DNA from 2 places in the Streptococcus mitis genome. Region 1 is predicted to be linked to the other one. Evidence: predicted binding sites of a transcription regulator. Region 1 holds the regulator's gene; the other holds the start of a gene.
What was found. Region 1 encodes CtsR, which represses protease genes until heat stress. Its sites were predicted from a motif close to TTGGTCAAAAAAGGTCAAANA; they were not measured.
Positions count from the first base shown of each region.

Region 2: the regulator CtsR is predicted to act here: its motif matches at 2,291-2,311, upstream of M594_RS08595 (ATP-dependent Clp protease ATP-binding subunit).

Region 1 covers NZ_CP047883.1:2,035,763-2,044,049, forward strand. Annotated here, with positions in the region: gene M594_RS09785 (ATP-dependent Clp protease ATP-binding subunit) at 1-1,883, opposite strand, end outside; gene M594_RS09790 (CtsR family transcriptional regulator) at 1,885-2,343, opposite strand; gene M594_RS09795 (ABC transporter ATP-binding protein) at 2,462-3,190, opposite strand; gene M594_RS09800 (ABC transporter substrate-binding protein) at 3,190-4,197, opposite strand; gene M594_RS09805 (ABC transporter permease) at 4,236-4,994, opposite strand; gene M594_RS09810 (thiamine-binding protein) at 4,957-5,247, opposite strand; TPP riboswitch at 5,316-5,418, opposite strand; gene polA (DNA polymerase I) at 5,520-8,153, opposite strand; gene M594_RS09820 (SIALI-17 repeat-containing surface protein) at 8,273-8,287, opposite strand, start outside.
Region 2 covers NZ_CP047883.1:1,794,513-1,802,799, forward strand. Annotated here, with positions in the region: gene M594_RS08595 (ATP-dependent Clp protease ATP-binding subunit) at 1-2,023, opposite strand, end outside; gene pflB (formate C-acetyltransferase) at 2,375-4,699, opposite strand; gene dinB (DNA polymerase IV) at 4,938-5,999, shown strand; gene M594_RS08610 (undecaprenyl-diphosphate phosphatase) at 6,034-6,879, opposite strand; gene M594_RS08615 (DUF2207 domain-containing protein) at 6,940-8,287, opposite strand, start outside.

The sequences.
Region 1 (8,287 bases):
GGGTGGGCCTTCTCTACCTCGTCAAAGAGGAGAACAGAGTATGGTTTGTTGCGAACTTTCTCGGTCAACTCCCCACCTTCTTCATAACCCACATAACCCGGAGGAGCTCCGTTGAGACGGCTGGCTGCGAATTTCTCCATATACTCACTCATATCAAAGCGGATAAGAGCTGATTCGTCGTCAAAAAGAACTTCTGCCAGAGCCTTGGCCAATTCGGTCTTACCGACACCTGTAGGCCCTAGGAACATAAAGGAACCAATCGGACGCTTGTGACTGCGAATCCCTGACTGGTTGCGGCGAATGGCACGGCTAATGCTTGAAACTGCTTGATCTTGACCGATGACACGTTTGTGCAATTCAGCTTCCAGATTCAGATATTTTTTAGCATCAGTCTGGGTCAGTTTTTGGACTGGAATACCTGACAAGCGACTCAAGGTAGTCAAAATATCAGACTCTGTCACCAAGTCTTTATAGACAGGCACTTCCTCTTCTTTTGCGATTAGCTGGGCTGCCTGTTTCCACTTGCCATCCATCAAGGCCTTGTCAGCTGGACTTAAGCCAGAATCATCTGCTGTTACATGCTTAGCCTTATTTTGCACTGTTGCTGCTGCTTCATCTAAGAGGTCAATAGCAGAATCTGGCAAGTGACGGCTAGTCAAGTAACGATGGGCCATCTTGACAGCTGTTTCAACCGCTTCATCTGTGATTTGCACACGGTGATGTTTCTCATAAGTCACCTTCAAACCTTGCAAAATGACCATACTGTCGGCCACACTTGGCTCTTCGATCGTCACTTTGGCGAATCGACGAGAAAGGGCCGCATCTTTTTCGATGTGTTTTTGGTATTCTTCCTGAGTGGTCGCACCAACCGTTCTCAAAGTTCCACGCGCCAAGGCTGGTTTCAAGATATTGGCCGCATCCAGAGTCGAATCAATTCCACTCCCAGAACCCATGATGGTATGAAGTTCATCGATAAAGAGGATGACTTGCCCATCTTCCTCAATATCCTTGATGATATTGTTCATGCGTTCTTCAAAGTCACCACGGAAACGTGTCCCTGCAACGACATTCATCAAATCCAGCTCTAACACGCGCATCTTAGCCATTTCCACAGGTACATCCCCACTAGCAATTCGCTGGGCAAGACCAAGCGCCAGAGCAGTTTTCCCGACACCAGCATCTCCAACCAAGACAGGATTATTCTTTGTCTTCCGACTCAATATTTGAATCATACGCGAGATTTCCTTGTCCCGACCGATGACTGGTTCTAACTTGCCAGAACGCGCTTGCTCTGTCAAATCATGCGTATAGTCCTCGAGACCACCGCTCGGAGTCTGCGGCATGCCCATCATATTGGCCATAGAATTTTGCTTGTCAGCTACTGTACGATGACGTTGACGTAAAGCCTTGAGGTCTTCACGAGTCCAACCTGCACGTTCTTCTAAATTTCGACGAAGGGCAGCAATCTTGACCTGATCTTTCTTGTCTTCATAAGAAAAACCAGCCCTCTCCAAGATACGAGTCGCCAAGGCATTGCCATCATGCAAAATCGCATAAAGGAGGTGCTCTGTCCCTAGCACCTTAGCATGGACCACTGACGCTACATACTCTGCTTCGTCAAAAAGAACCTGCAAACGATGGGAAAACGGCAATTCCGTAAAAGTTTCATCCTGGCTATAGTCTGTTTCAGTCAGTTCCAAAGCCACCTCTTCTAAACGGTCCATCTCATATGGATAATCATTTAAAGTCGCCCCTGCCACACTATAACTGTGATTGGACATGGCAATCAACAAATGCCAAGACTCTAGATAACGAGCTCCAAAATGGCCAGCAACCATGTAGGCACTTTCGATACATTCATTCAACGCTTTTGAATAGTTCATCTTACTTCCCTTTTCTATCTACCTCTTGTATGACCTGTCGTAGCATGTTTGCTCGAAGGACTGGTGCTTCTTCTCCTAGAACGCGATCCAAAGCTACTGCTACCAGCAAATTCATCTCCTGCTTGCTCATCAATTCCTGCTCAACCAAAAGCTGTAGAATATCCTCATAAATTTCTTGACTGATCCGCTCACCAATTGAGTAAAGCAGCTCCTTGAGCATTTCATGATGACTAGAAAACTCAATCCGTCCTATACGAATATAGCCTCCGCCACCACGCTTACTTTCAACCAAGTAGCCCCTACTTTCCGTAAAGCGTGTCTTGATCACATAGTTAATCTGACTGGGAACAACCTGAAAAGTATCTGCCAACTGACTCCGTTGCAACTCCACAATTCCAGATTGATCTAAAATCGCCTTGATGTAGGCCTCAATATGATCCGATGTATTTTTAAATCTCATTACAAACCCACCTCTCTCTTTAAACCTTGACTATCTTTGACTATTATACCGAAATTTTCTCATTTTTAAAAGAAAAAGGGCGCTGGTAAAGGATAATCTTCACCAACTCCCTATTTTTCTACTTATCTAAGCCTAATTCTGCCAAGATTTGACGTTTGTAGGCAATTTTTTGAACTTCCTTGTCCTCATCTTCAGACCAATCTAGTTTAATTTCTGAAACAATCTGCCCAGGGCGATTTTTCAAGATATAGATACGGTCGCTGAGATTGAGGGCCTCCTCAATACTATGCGTAATAATCAGGGTCGTCAATTGCAACTGCTTGTGAATCTCCAGATACCAAGCATGGAGTTCCATCTTGGTTATCTCATCCAAGGCGCTAAAGGCCTCATCTAAGAGAAAGAGCTTGTGCCCGAAAAGGTAAGTCCGGAGTAAGGCTACACGCTGGCGCATCCCACCACTGAGTTCATGAGGGTATTTATCTCTTACAGCTGTCAACTGGAAGGTCGCAAGAATTTCATCTGCGCGAGCAATAGCTTCTGCCTTATCCACCTTTTGAATCAAGAGGGGCAGAATGATATTACCAAGCACCGTCTTGTGCTCCAAGAGCAGATCCTTTTGTAACATATAACTCACGCGCCCCTTGGGATTTTCTTCACCATCAAGGACAATTCTCCCTGACTGAACTTCTAAAATCCCCGCAATTAAGTTGAAAAGCGTAGTCTTACCAACACCACTTGGGCCTAGGATAGAAACCACTTCACCTGAAGTCACTTTCAGATTGATATCCTCTAAAATCCTATCTTGTCCGTAGGCATAACTGACGTGTTCTAGTCTTATTTCTGTCATTATTTCACAAATTCGTTGGTGAAGCCTTTGTCTGTCAAGTCTTCTTTAAGGATACCATTTTCTTTATCCCATTTGTAGAAGGCATTCCAGCGAGCTGCATCAAATTGCCCCCATTTTTCCTTGTCGCTTGCGTATTCTTTTGACAAGTATTTTTGAGATTCGATGACAAAGTCACGTTTTTCCTTGAGTTCAGGTGCATTTTTGATGAGGATATCAGCTGCTTCCTCTGGATGCTCCATAGCATATTGGTATCCTTTTTTGATAGCTTGGATGACTTTACGTGCTTCTTCTTTGTTGTCTTTGAGGTAGTCGTTGTTAGCAATGATGACTGGTGAGTAATAGTCAAATTCTTTAACGTAGTCTTTCAAGTACATAAAGTTAGCATCTACACCTTGAGATTTGGCAAGGATACCATCCCATCCGTAGTAGATCCATGCAGTATCAAATACTCCATTGGCAATCGGTGTAATTGAGTTTGAGTCGTTATTTGGTACTTTTTCAACCTTCTCAAAGTCCCCACCTTGTGATTCTACCAAGGTTTTCAACATAGCAAGTTCAGTTGGGTCATTCCAAGTTCCGTATTTCTTACCAACCAAGTCTTTTGGACTAGCTACATTGTCAGATTTACGAGAGATGATTCCTGATGTATTGTGTTCTACGATAGCTGCAACGGCAGTAATTCCTGCCCCTTTTTCCAATTTTTTAGCCATATAGTCTTGGAAATAGACTGCAAATGGTGCCTTACCGTTAATAACCAAGTCAGAAGAACTTTCTTCTGGTGGCAATTTCAAATCAACATCCACCCCAGCTTCCTTGAAGTAGCCTTTTTCCTTAGCCACATAAAGCCCTGTGTGGTTGGTATTTGGTGTCCAGTCTAGGATAAAGTCAATCTTCTTAAGTTCTGCTTCTTTGTTGTCCTTGGAAGCAGTTCCTTGACCACAGGCCACAAGCACAACAGCTACAAGAGCTGTTAAAACAGTTAAAAACACTTTCCATGTTTTTTTCATTTTGATTTCCTCTTTTCTTTTTCCGAAACATTCTAATTCTACGAACGTTTCCATTTAATAACATATTTCTCGCTGACATCGACCAATTTCATACCAAGAAGGCTGATAATCGATACCAGAATAATAATAGCGAACATGGTATCATACTGAAACAATTTCTTGGACTGAATCATGTAGACACCTAGTCCTTCAAAGCCTCCCAACCACTCAGATACTACTGTTGTGATAAAAGCGTAGGAGACACTGACCCTCAGACCTGCATAAAAGTAAGGCAAACTGACTGGGATTTTAAAATGCCAAAGAATTTGCCAAGGTTTGGCTCGCATCAGACTAAACAAGGTCAGCATATCCTTGTCACAGTGCCTAAAACCGTCCAAGATGCTGACGATGATAGGAAAGGTTGTCGTCAAGATAATCAAGACAATCTTGGGCAAAATCCCATAACCGAGCCACAAGACCAAGATAGGAGCTATGGCAATAGTCGGAATGGTCTGAACGACCACCATCATAGGGTAAATCAGGTCATTGAGCCAAGTCAAACTATCCATGAGCACAGCCATGAGACAGGCAATCAAGACTCCCAAAATTAGACCTAGCAAAGCCACTCTCAAGGTCGCCCAGCTATGGTGCCAGAGAAATTCTCTATCACGCACAAAAGACTGGAGGATTTCAAGAGGTGTCGGCAGGATAAACTTGGGGAGAAGTTTAAGAAAACCTGCTAACTGCCAGATTGACAAGACTCCTAGAAAGCCCAATAGACTAATGTGTCGTCTCAGTATACTTTTCAAGTTTCTCATCAATACTTAAAATCTCTCCTACATTTATTTTGACATTAGAAAAGACATTATCTGCCTCCTGCCCTGCCACTTCCAGCGCTTCTTTTAGAATGCGCATGAGTTCATCAAACTCCCCTTCCAAGACCGTTTCAAATGGTGTCACCACCATAGTCACCTCTTGAGCTTGCAGATAAGCAATGACTTGATCGATAACAGCAATCCGATCAATCCCCTGTGATAGGGGTAAAATTTGCAAGGCGATGCTTGCTTTCATAAGAACCTCCTCTTCTCGTTTTCCTTTGATAAAAAGAAAAACCTTTGCCATATATGGAAAAGGTCAAGATTAGACTAAGTATCGTTCCCTACGCTGGCATTACCCAGATCAGGTGCGGTCGAAGCTTAACGCTTCCTCTCAGACTGTACACAGACTCCCATATATTATATGGACATATGATAGCGCAAAACCAAAAAAATGTCAAGGAAACTGCTTACAGAAAAACATGAAAAAGAGTTTGAAAACAAGTGCTTCAAACTCTACATAACTTTTTATTTAGCCTCGTACCAGGTTGCACCTTCATTTTCATCTGCGATGAGGGGAACACTGAGTTGAATGGCTTCTTCCATGGTTTGTTTGACCAATTTTTTCATCTCTGCCAATTCAGATTTAGGAACTTCAAGGACGATTTCATCGTGCACTTGTAACAGCATCTTGGTCTGATAACCACCTGCAACCAAGGCTTTATCCAGCTGAATCATAGCAATCTTGAGAATATCTGCCGCCGATCCCTGAATAGGAGAGTTGATAGCAGTCCGCTCTGCAAAACCACGAATATTGAAGTTGCGCGAATTGATATCTGGCAACTCACGACGACGTTTAAAGAGGGTCTCCACATAGCCCTTATCACGCGCCTCACGCACCACTTCATCCATGTAGTTTTTAATACCTGGGAATCGTTCAAAGTAGGTATCAATATAGGCTTTGGCCTCCTTACGGCTAATGCCCAAATTATTAGACAAGCCAAAGTCTGAAATCCCGTAAACCACTCCAAAGTTGACAGCCTTGGCATTGCGACGGTCGTTTGCAGTCACATCCTCAGGACGCTCAATGCCAAAGACCCGCATGGCTGTCGAAGTATGGATGTCCGCTCCCTCTTGGAAGGCCTTAATCAAGTGCTCGTCTTTAGAGATATGTGCCAAAACACGCAATTCAATCTGTGAATAGTCCGAGCTGAGAAGGACACTATCCTCCCACTCAGGCACAAAAGCCTTACGAATGAGACGGCCCTGCTCCAAACGCACAGGAATATTTTGCAAGTTTGGATCCACACTAGACAGACGTCCAGTCTGGGTCAAATCCTGCACATAGCGAGTATGAATCTTGCCATCAGCCAAAATCCAGTCCTGCAATCCAATTACATAAGTCGATTGAATCTTAGCAATTTGACGGTAATCCAGGATTTTCTTAACAATCGGAGCAATAGGAGCCAGGCGCTCCAAGACATCCACCGCTGTCGAATAACCTGTCTTAGTTTTCTTAGTGTATTCTAGAGGAAGTCCCAATTTTTCAAAGAGAAGCACGCCCAACTGCTTAGGCGAGTTGATATTAAACTCCTCACCAGCCAGTTCGTAAATCTCCTGAGTCAGTTTTTCAATGACAAGCTCATTTTCAGCCTGCATCTCAAGTAAGGTCTCTTTCTTGACCGTAATCCCAGCAATTTCCATCTTGGCAAGGACAAAAGCTAGAGGTTGTTCCATATCATAAAGAAGCTCTAATTGCCCATTTTCACTGAGTTTTTCAAGCAAAATAGGCGCAGTCTCAAACAAAACAGCAAGCTTACGAGCCAAGTGCTCCAAGAATTTCTCACGTTCAGGAATGGCCTTCTTGACACCCTTACCGTAGAAAGTTTCATCATCAACCAAGTAAGTCTGACCGTAAAGACTCGCGATGGTCGCAATTTCATTGTCCTCCACAGTCGAAAGGAGGTATTTAGCCAAGCGACTGTCAAAAGCAGGCGCCTGCAAATCCACACCAAAACGATGCAAGAGAACTTTGGCTTTCTTGAAGTCATAAACTCTCAGAGGTGTTTTTTCTAAAAAATTCTTGAAAATCGGGTCTTGCAAAAGCTCAAGCTTGTCTGTAGCATAGAGCTTATCGCCACAAGACCAGGCAAATCCAACCAAATCATCCGTATGGTAATTCTCTCCAAAAAGCTCAAAATGGAAGATAGACTCTTCACTCAGCATATCTTGAGTGACTTGGTCAACAATAGTAAAATCCAAACTCTCAGCCACATCAGCTGACGACACATTTAAAGCCTGCTTGAACTGTTTGAATCCCATCTCATCGTAGAATTTCCCAAGATTTTCAACATCTGGACCACTATAGACCAAATCCTCTAAACCAATCTCAATCGGTGCCTTGGTATCAATGGTCGCCAGTGTTTTAGACAAAAAGGCCTGTTCCTTATCATTGATGAGATTTTCCTTCATCTTAGAAGCCTTCATCCCATCGATGTTTTCATAAATCCCCTCAAGCGAACCATGCTCCAGCAAGAGCTTGATACCTGTCTTTTCACCGATTTTGGTCACCCCAGGGATATTATCCGACTTATCACCCATGAGCGCCTTGAGATCGATAAACTGAGTCGGTGTAATGCCCATCTTTTCCATAAGATATTCTGGCGTAAAGGCCTCAAACTCAGCCACACCTTTCTTGGAAATCTCAACCACCGTATGCTCATCCGTCAGTTGAATCAAATCCTTGTCCCCACTGACAATGGTAATATCAAAACCATCCTGCTCTGCTAGCTTATCCAGCGTCCCAATAATGTCATCCGCCTCATACTGAGCCAACTCATAGTGACGAATCCCCATATGATCCAGCAACTCACGAATGAAGGGAAATTGCTCACGAAACTCATCAGGAGTCTTAGCACGACCACCCTTATAGTCCGCATACATCTCTGTACGGAAGGTCGTCTTTCCCGCATCAAAAGCCACCAAAATATGACTAGGTTCAACCCGCTCCAACAAATGGCTCAACATCAACTGAAAGCCATAAATCGCATTGGTATGCAAGCCAGCCGCATTCTTAAAACGGTCCAACTGCTGATAGAGCGCAAAAAACGCTCGAAAAGCAACAGAAGACCCATCAATCAATAATAATTTTTTCTTATCCATACACCCATTATAAAGGAAAGCACCAAAAAATACCATTGGGAAGAGTTCCCTGATAGAAACTAAGATAATATTAAAAAGAGAAGGAAGGTATTCCCTCTCTTTCAAGCTACGAAAATAAATTAGTTCTTACGTTT
Region 2 (8,287 bases), 240 kb from region 1:
CTGTCACCTTATCACGAATTTCTTGTTCAACCACGCGACGGAGAGGACGAACACCCATGACTTCGTCATAACCTTCTTCTGTGATATAGTCCTTAGCTGCTTGACTGACTACCAAATCAATCTCTTTCTTAGCCAAGGTTTGGTTAACTTCAGCCAACATTAAGTCCACAATCTTAGAAAGGTCTTCCTTAGTCAAGTGTGAGAACTCAATAACTGCGTTAAAGCGGTTGAGGAATTCTGGACGGAAGAAAGGTTTCAAACGGTCCATCAATTCTGGTTTATCCGCATCTTCTGTCAAGTTGGCTTCATAGCCAAATCCAGCATTTGAGGTCGCAATAATGACAGTGTTCTTGAAGTTTACTGTGTTTCCTTGACCATCTGTCAAACGACCATCATCTAGAACTTGGAGGAGAAGGGTAATGACTTGAGGATCAGCCTTTTCAATTTCATCCAAGAGAATGATAGAGTATGGATTGCGACGAACACGTTCTGTTAAGGTATTGCTATTGTCATCATAACCTACATAGCCTGCTGTTGTACCAATTAGCTTAGAAACAGCTGTGCGGTCACTGTATTCAGACATATCCAAACGGATGATCGCATCCTTGGTTCCAAACATATCTAGCGCCAATTGCTTAGCAAGTTCTGTCTTACCAACCCCAGTTGGTCCTACAAAGAGGAAGCTACCGATTGGGCGATTACCTTCATCAAAACCAGCACGATTACGACGGATGGCACGGGCTACAGCTTCAACTGCCTTATCTTGACCGATTACCTTATCTTGCAGACGATGAGCCATATCTTTCAAACGTTCGATATCAGATGCTCCCATTTGTGACACTGGAATACCCGTCATCCGTTCTACAGATTCAGCCACATCGTTGACACTTGCAGTCACCTTCATATCTTCTGTGTGGTTTTCGATTTTCTTTTCCAATTCTGCAATGCGTGTTTTATAGTTTAGAGCTGCTTCAAAATCTTCTGCCTCAACTGCTTTTTCTTGCTTGTCTTTTTCTGCCTCAATTTCTCGTTCAACTGCATGCACATCTGTTACTGGATGTTGAGCTGCCAAGTGAGCTGCCGTTACGTCTACAAGGTCAATAGCCTTATCAGGCAAGCTACGTTGTGGAATATATTGGACAGAATAATCCACCGCTGCTTTCAAAACTTCGTCTGGCAAAATGACATTGTGGTGTTGCTGATAGAGGTCACGAATTCCTTGAAGAATTTTATATGTATCCTCTGCTGAAGGAGCATTGACTTTGACTTCGTTGAAACGACGAGCAAGAGCTGCATTCTTCAAGATGGTGTTACGGTATTCATCCTGAGTTGTCGCTCCAATAACGGTCAATTCTCCACGAGATAGAGCTGGCTTGAGAATGTCCGCAAGTCCCTTAGATCCACTATCTCCACCAGTGCTACCAGCACCGAGAATTTGGTGAATTTCATCAAAGAAGAGGATAATATTCCCTGCTTCTTTTACTTCATTGACTAAGTTTTGAACGTTTTCTTCAAAGCTACCACGATATTGAGTACCAGCCTCAAGACCTGAGATATCAATGGAAATAATTTCCTTATTCTTAATAGCAGCTGGAACATCACCGTTCACAATAGCTTGCGCTAGACCTTCGACAACGGCTGTCTTACCAACACCTGCGTCTCCGACTAAAACAGGATTGTTCTTGGTACGGCGTGAGAGGATTTCAGATGTCTCTTGAATTTCCTTGTTTCGTCCGATGACTGGATCCAGCTTGCCCTCACGCGCTTCTGCTGTCAAGTTTCGACCCAGTTTAGCAAGGACACCGTCTTGTTTCATACCTGATGTCTGTTGTGGCATTTGTCCATCAGTTTCTGCATTTCCTGGCAATTGACCAGTTGCACGATAGTGAGCAAATTCCTCAGATGTCACTTCACGTCCATTAATCAAGTAACGACGATTTTCAGAACTATATCCTCGCATACCACCCATCAATTGGTTAAATAAATCATCCATGTTGTTAAAATTATTAAAGTTGTTATTCATATTCTTTACCTCTTTTTATTATTTATTATTACTGATATTGACTATCTTTGACCTTTGTTTTAAAAAATTTAGACTAGCTAAATCGCTACTCTACGTACTATTTCTGGTTTTTCTTTTTCAAGCAGGAGTAGACTATCTTTACTTCTGAAGATTTCTAGATTAAACATAGACCCCACCTCTTTCTATTTTACTTTAAATAAGTGTTCTAGTAAGGTTTTCATTTACCTTACGTTTATAATATACTACATTAGTCAGAAAAGGTCAAGATATTTGACTTTAATTGACCAATAAATTTTACAAAAAGAAGAACTAGCTTTTAACTAGTCCTTCTTTGTATTATTTTATATAATCTTAGCTCAATGCATCCAAGGCATCATCCATTGAAAGAACTTCGTGGAATACACGTTGTGTCAATTCAGTTTTTTGTTCTGGAGTGAGGTATTTAGTGTTTACACAGTATCCAGAGATACGTACGATAACGTCTTCTCCTGACATGATTTTTTCGTAAACATCGTTCAAGTCCATAACGTTCAAGTTAACGTGTTGTCCACCGTTTTCGAAGTAACCATCAAGGATTGTTACCAAGTTATCAACTTGTTCGTCACGAGTCTTACCAAGAGCGCGAGGTGATACTTGTGTAGTCAATGAGATACCATCAGCTGCATAACTAAAGTCAAGGCTAGAAAGTGAGTTCAAGTTTTGCAACCATCCACCTTTAGCTTTGTTAGATGGGTTAGCACCTGGTGAGAAGAACTCAAGTTTAGACAAGTTCACAGAACCATCTTCGTTGAGGTATACACCTTTGTGGACTGGTGAGTTACCAGTTTGTTTAGAGTAAGCAACGTTAGATGTGATAGTCAAAAGTGAAACTGTAGCTTCTGCGTCTTTGTAAAGTTTGTGGCTACGTAGACGAGTTGTGTAAGCTTCAATCAACCATTCTGCCAATTCGTTTGAACGTGGGTCATCTTCACCCCAACGTGGGTATTCACCGATTGTTTCGTAATCGTAGATGTAGCCATTTTCATCACGGATTGGTTTAACTGTAGCGTATTTGATAGCTGACAATGTATCAACAGTGTTAGCAAATCCACAGATACCGAATCCCATGTTCGCACGTTGTTTAGTTGGCAAGAAGGCCATTTGAACAGCTTCGTAGTTGTACTTATCAGTCATGTAGTGGATGATGTTCAAAGCATCTACATAAGTGTCAGTCAACCAGTCAAGAGATTTTTCAAAGTTAGCTTTAACTGATTCAAATTCAAGAACTTCGTCACGGATTGGTTCGATATCAAATACTTTGTAGTCTTTATGAACATCGTCGTAACCACCGTTCAAACCAGTAAGAAGGGCTTTCAATACGTTTACACGAGCACCGAAGTACTGGATGTTGTGGCGTTGTTCTTCATTTTCTGGATCAAGTGGAGACACACAGCATGAAATACAGCTCATTTCACCATATCCGTCTTTAGCCATTGTTGTAACACCTTCGTATTGGATAGAAGAGTGTTTGTGGCTCATGTGCATACAGTAGCGACGGAAGTTGTATGGCAATTTATCAGTCCAAAGAACTGTCAAGTTTGGTTCTGGAGAGTTACCGATGTTGTCAAGGGTGTTCAAGAAACGGTAGTCCATCTTAGTAACACGGTGACGACCGTCGTTACCCATACCAGCCATAGAAGTTGTGATGAAAGTTGGGTCACCTGAGTACAATTGGTCGTAAGCTTTTGTACGAGCAAATTTAACTGTACGAAGTTTCATAACGAAATCATCAACGAATTCTTGGATTTCTGATTCAGTAAATGTACCACGAGCAAGGTCACGTTCTGCAAAGATATCCAATACGATTGGCACACGTCCTAGAGATGTAGCAGCACCGTTGATAACACGGCAGACAGCCATGAAGGCGATGTTAACCCATTGGATAGCTTCTTTAACGTTCATAGCTGGTTTGCGAACATCAACTCCGTAAAGGTCACCCAAGCGAACAACTTGTTGCAATGCTTGGTATTGAAGATTGATTTCTTCACGAAGACGGATTGTTTCTTCATCGATTTCTTCGATTGCATTCCAGTCGTTTACTTTTTCTTGCATCAAGTAGTCTGCACCGTAAAGAGCAAGACGTGCGTAAACACCGATGATACGTCCGCGTGAGTATGCATCTGGAAGACCAGTTACAGTGTGAGCGTGACGAGCGCGACGAATGTTTGAAGTGTAAGCACGGAAGATACCGTCGTTAACTGTTGTTACATATTTAGTAAAGATTTCGTGAACAGCTGGATCTGGTTCGTATCCATTTTCTTTCAAAGTAGTTTCAGCCATACGGATACCACCTTTTGGCATGAAGTTCAATTTGAAGAGTTCATCGTTTTGGATACCGAAGATAACTTCGTTTTCTTTATCGATAAATCCTGCTGGGATATCAGCGATAGATGTTGGACGAGTGTCCATTGGGAAACGAGTTTCTTCGTAGTGTGCTTTAGTTTCTTCTACAATTTTTTTGATGTGAAGTGAACGTTCTGTTGGTCCTGCAAGGAAGCTTTCGTCTCCATCATAAGGTGTGTAGTTAGCTTGTACGAAGCGTGATACACTTGCTTTTTCTTTCCAATCTACGCCTTTGAAGCCTTCCCAAGCTTTGTCAAAAATATCTTGTGCTTCAACAACTGTCTTAACAACCATGTTAATGTCCTCTTTTTTCTTTCTAGCAACAGTCATCTGTTACATTCATGAGACAAGTATACCACACAGTAACCGATTTCAACAAGTGGAAAATCCCTATTTTTGCACTTTCTTTTCTAAAACAGTCTATATTTTACCCTAAACTGTATTATATTTTTGAAAAAATAAAGTCCTTTTTCCTTTTTTTCAGAAAAAAGGGTATAATGAAAGAAAATAAGCAGTAAAAAGGGGGCTAGGCATGTTGATTTTTCCTTTGTTAAATGATTTGTCAAGAAAAATCATTCATATTGACATGGATGCCTTTTTTGCTGCAGTAGAAATCAGGGATAATCCTAAACTCAGAGGAAAACCTATCATTATCGGAAGCGACCCTCGGCAAACAGGTGGACGGGGAGTCGTTTCTACCTGTAGCTATGAGGCACGAGCTTTTGGTGTCCATTCAGCCATGAGCTCTAAGGAAGCCTATGAGCGTTGTCCCCAGGCCGTCTTCATCTCAGGGAATTATGAGAAGTACAAAGCTGTGGGATTTCAGATTCGAGCTATTTTCAAGCGCTATACAGATTTGATTGAACCTATGAGTATTGACGAAGCCTATTTGGATGTAACAGAAAATAAACTCGGTATCAAGTCAGCTGTCAAAATCGCTCGCCTCATTCAAGAGGATATCTGGCAAGAACTCCATCTAACTGCTTCTGCCGGTGTTTCCTACAACAAGTTCTTAGCTAAAATGGCGAGTGATTATCAAAAGCCACATGGTTTGACAGTGATTTTACCTGAACAAGCTGAAGATTTTCTCAAACAAATGGATATTTCCAAGTTTCATGGAGTAGGAAAAAAGACGGTAGAACGTCTTCATCAAATGGGTGTTTTTACTGGCGCTGACCTACTTGAAGTTCCTGAAGTGACTCTGATAGACCGTTTTGGTAGACTGGGTTATGACCTTTATCGAAAGGCTCGAGGTATCCACAATTCTCCCGTTAAATCCAATCGCATCCGTAAATCAATCGGGAAAGAGAAAACCTATGGTAAGATTCTCCAGGATGACGAAGATATCAAAAAAGAGCTGACTCTTCTCTCTGAAAAAGTAGCTCACAATCTCAGCAAGCAGGACAAAGCTGGAAAAATCATTATCCTAAAGATTCGTTATACTGACTTCTCTACTCTCACTAGACGAAAAAGCCTCCCACAAGCTACACAGGATGCTAGCCAAATTGCGCAAACGGCCCTACAACTATACGAGGAACTAGCTGAAAAAGAAAAAGGTATCCGTCTACTAGGAATCACAGTGACTGGATTTTAAAACCTTGAAGAGTCTGAACCCTTCAAGGTTTTTCTTATACAAATAAACGCACAAAACTATAGAGCAACAAGACACTACCGAGTACGATACGGTATTTACCAAAAAGGGTAAAGTCGTGTTTTTTTACATAGCTTGTCAAGAAGCGAATAGCCACCATGCTAACTGCAAAAGCTACTCCCATAGCGACCAAGAGCAAAAACAATTGCCCAAAACTCAAGAGCTGTCCTGCTTTTATAAATTTAAAAATCTTTAAGGCACTGGCTCCAAACATAACAGGAATTCCAAGATAGAAGGTAAATTCTGTCACAACAGAACGACTAGTTCCATTCAACAAACCACCGACAATCGTTGCTCCAGAACGGCTTGTCCCTGGTAAAAGGGCAAGAACTTGGAAGAGTCCGATATAGAAAGCTGTCGTATAAGGAAGCTTGTCCAACTCTGTCACACTTGGCTCTATAGCACGCGCTTTATTGCGCTTTTCCAAATAGATAAAGGCAATCCCATAGATAATCAACATGAGAGCAACTGAAACCATATTATGGAAGTGAGTATCAAACCAATCATCAAATTTAAAGACGGCAAGTAAAGGCAAAGTGGCAACCAAGACCTTCAACCACAGTCTCCAAGTCTTACGAACTTCCTGCTTGTCTTTACCCGGTTTAAAGGGATTGAGCTTATTAAAGTAAATCACCATAACCGCCAAAATCGCACCAAGCTGAATCACGACATTAAACATGGACATAAAGACTTCATTTTGATTTTGGTATTGGATAAATTCCTCTGCTAAAATCAAGTGACCTGTACTTGAAATCGGCAGCCATTCCGTAATTCCTTCAACAATCCCAAAGAAGATAGATTTTAAAATTTCAATAAGATACATAGATTACTCCTTTTTCTATCTTCCATTATAGCATATTTTTTCAGCCAGTGATAGCTCTCTTTAAAAGGCGCCGATACTGCCACCGCCTCCGCCTCCAGAGAAGCCTCCGCCAGAACTTCCACTTCCAGAAGATACGGAGTAGGTACTTGCTGTATTTGCGACACTGGCATAATGGCTCATTTGCGCGCTTGAATGATAAAACATACTATGCCAACCATAAGCTACATATAGATTGATATCTGGATTTTCCACTTGGATATGATGAACCTTCATCAAATGGCTGACCTTGTCCGCATAGCCAAATAAGGTTGCATAGACCAAGAGGCGATTCCAGACCACAATACTTTCCAATTCAGCCTGATCCAATCGTGCAATCTCACGCAACATATTTTCAAAACTGGTCCAGAGATAGTATACTTCTGCTCCTGCTTCATTTAGGACACCATCACGATTATCTAATCGAAGCTTCCAATAATAGAAAACAGCCAAAACCAAACCTAGAAAACCAAGTATTGGCAAGGGGATGTAAAGATATCCATAAACATCCAAACTGTACAAGAACAAACCAAATCCGATAAATAGGGACAAGATAGTCAAGACACCCATACCTACTTGCAAGGCCTTTTCCCCACCAGTTAAAAGACGATAATAATCTGGAAGTCCCCAGAAGATAACCCGATTTCTCACTCCTTCTTGCATCTCTTTCAATACTTCTTCAAAAGAAGATTTGAGCTGACGCCCCTTTGCTTGAATCCGTTTTTCATCAGAAACTTTTGCTCTACGATAAAGACTATCAGATACCTTGTAATCCGCAAACAAATTGGAAAGAGTTTCTTCTTTTTTGCCTGAAAAAGCTAGATTTAGACAGTCTTTCTCAAAACTGGACAAACCGTCTTCTTTTACCAGTCTCAAGCCAACTGCATCTCCCTCTGAAATAATAGAGACATTTCCACGGTCAATCACATCTAACAAGGTAGCTTGAATAAGTTGGTCAAAGGTGAATTTGCCAGCTCCTTTGGTTAGAGGACTCACTTCATCCAAGGAAGTCGAGTAGACAGCCTCTGATAAAACCATAGGTTCTAATTCCATTGGTGGTTCATAGAGACGATGATTTTTGGCATATTTAACCGAAGGAGTGGTCTTTCTTCTATAGATGAAATAGAAGCAGACGCTCAATAACAGAGAGATGGAAAGTATGGAAGGAAACACCCAAGTAACGAGTTGTTTACTCTGATCTTTTTCTTTAAAAATCGAGTCTTCTATCTTATTAAACTCTTCTAAACGATTCCCTTTCAATCCCTGATCCCTAGCGCTAGCAAAATCGGTCCGAGGCCAATAGGCATGTAACTCAACTCCACGTTTAGCCGGAAGATTGTCTAAACGGATAGTATAATCAAGGTTACTCTTT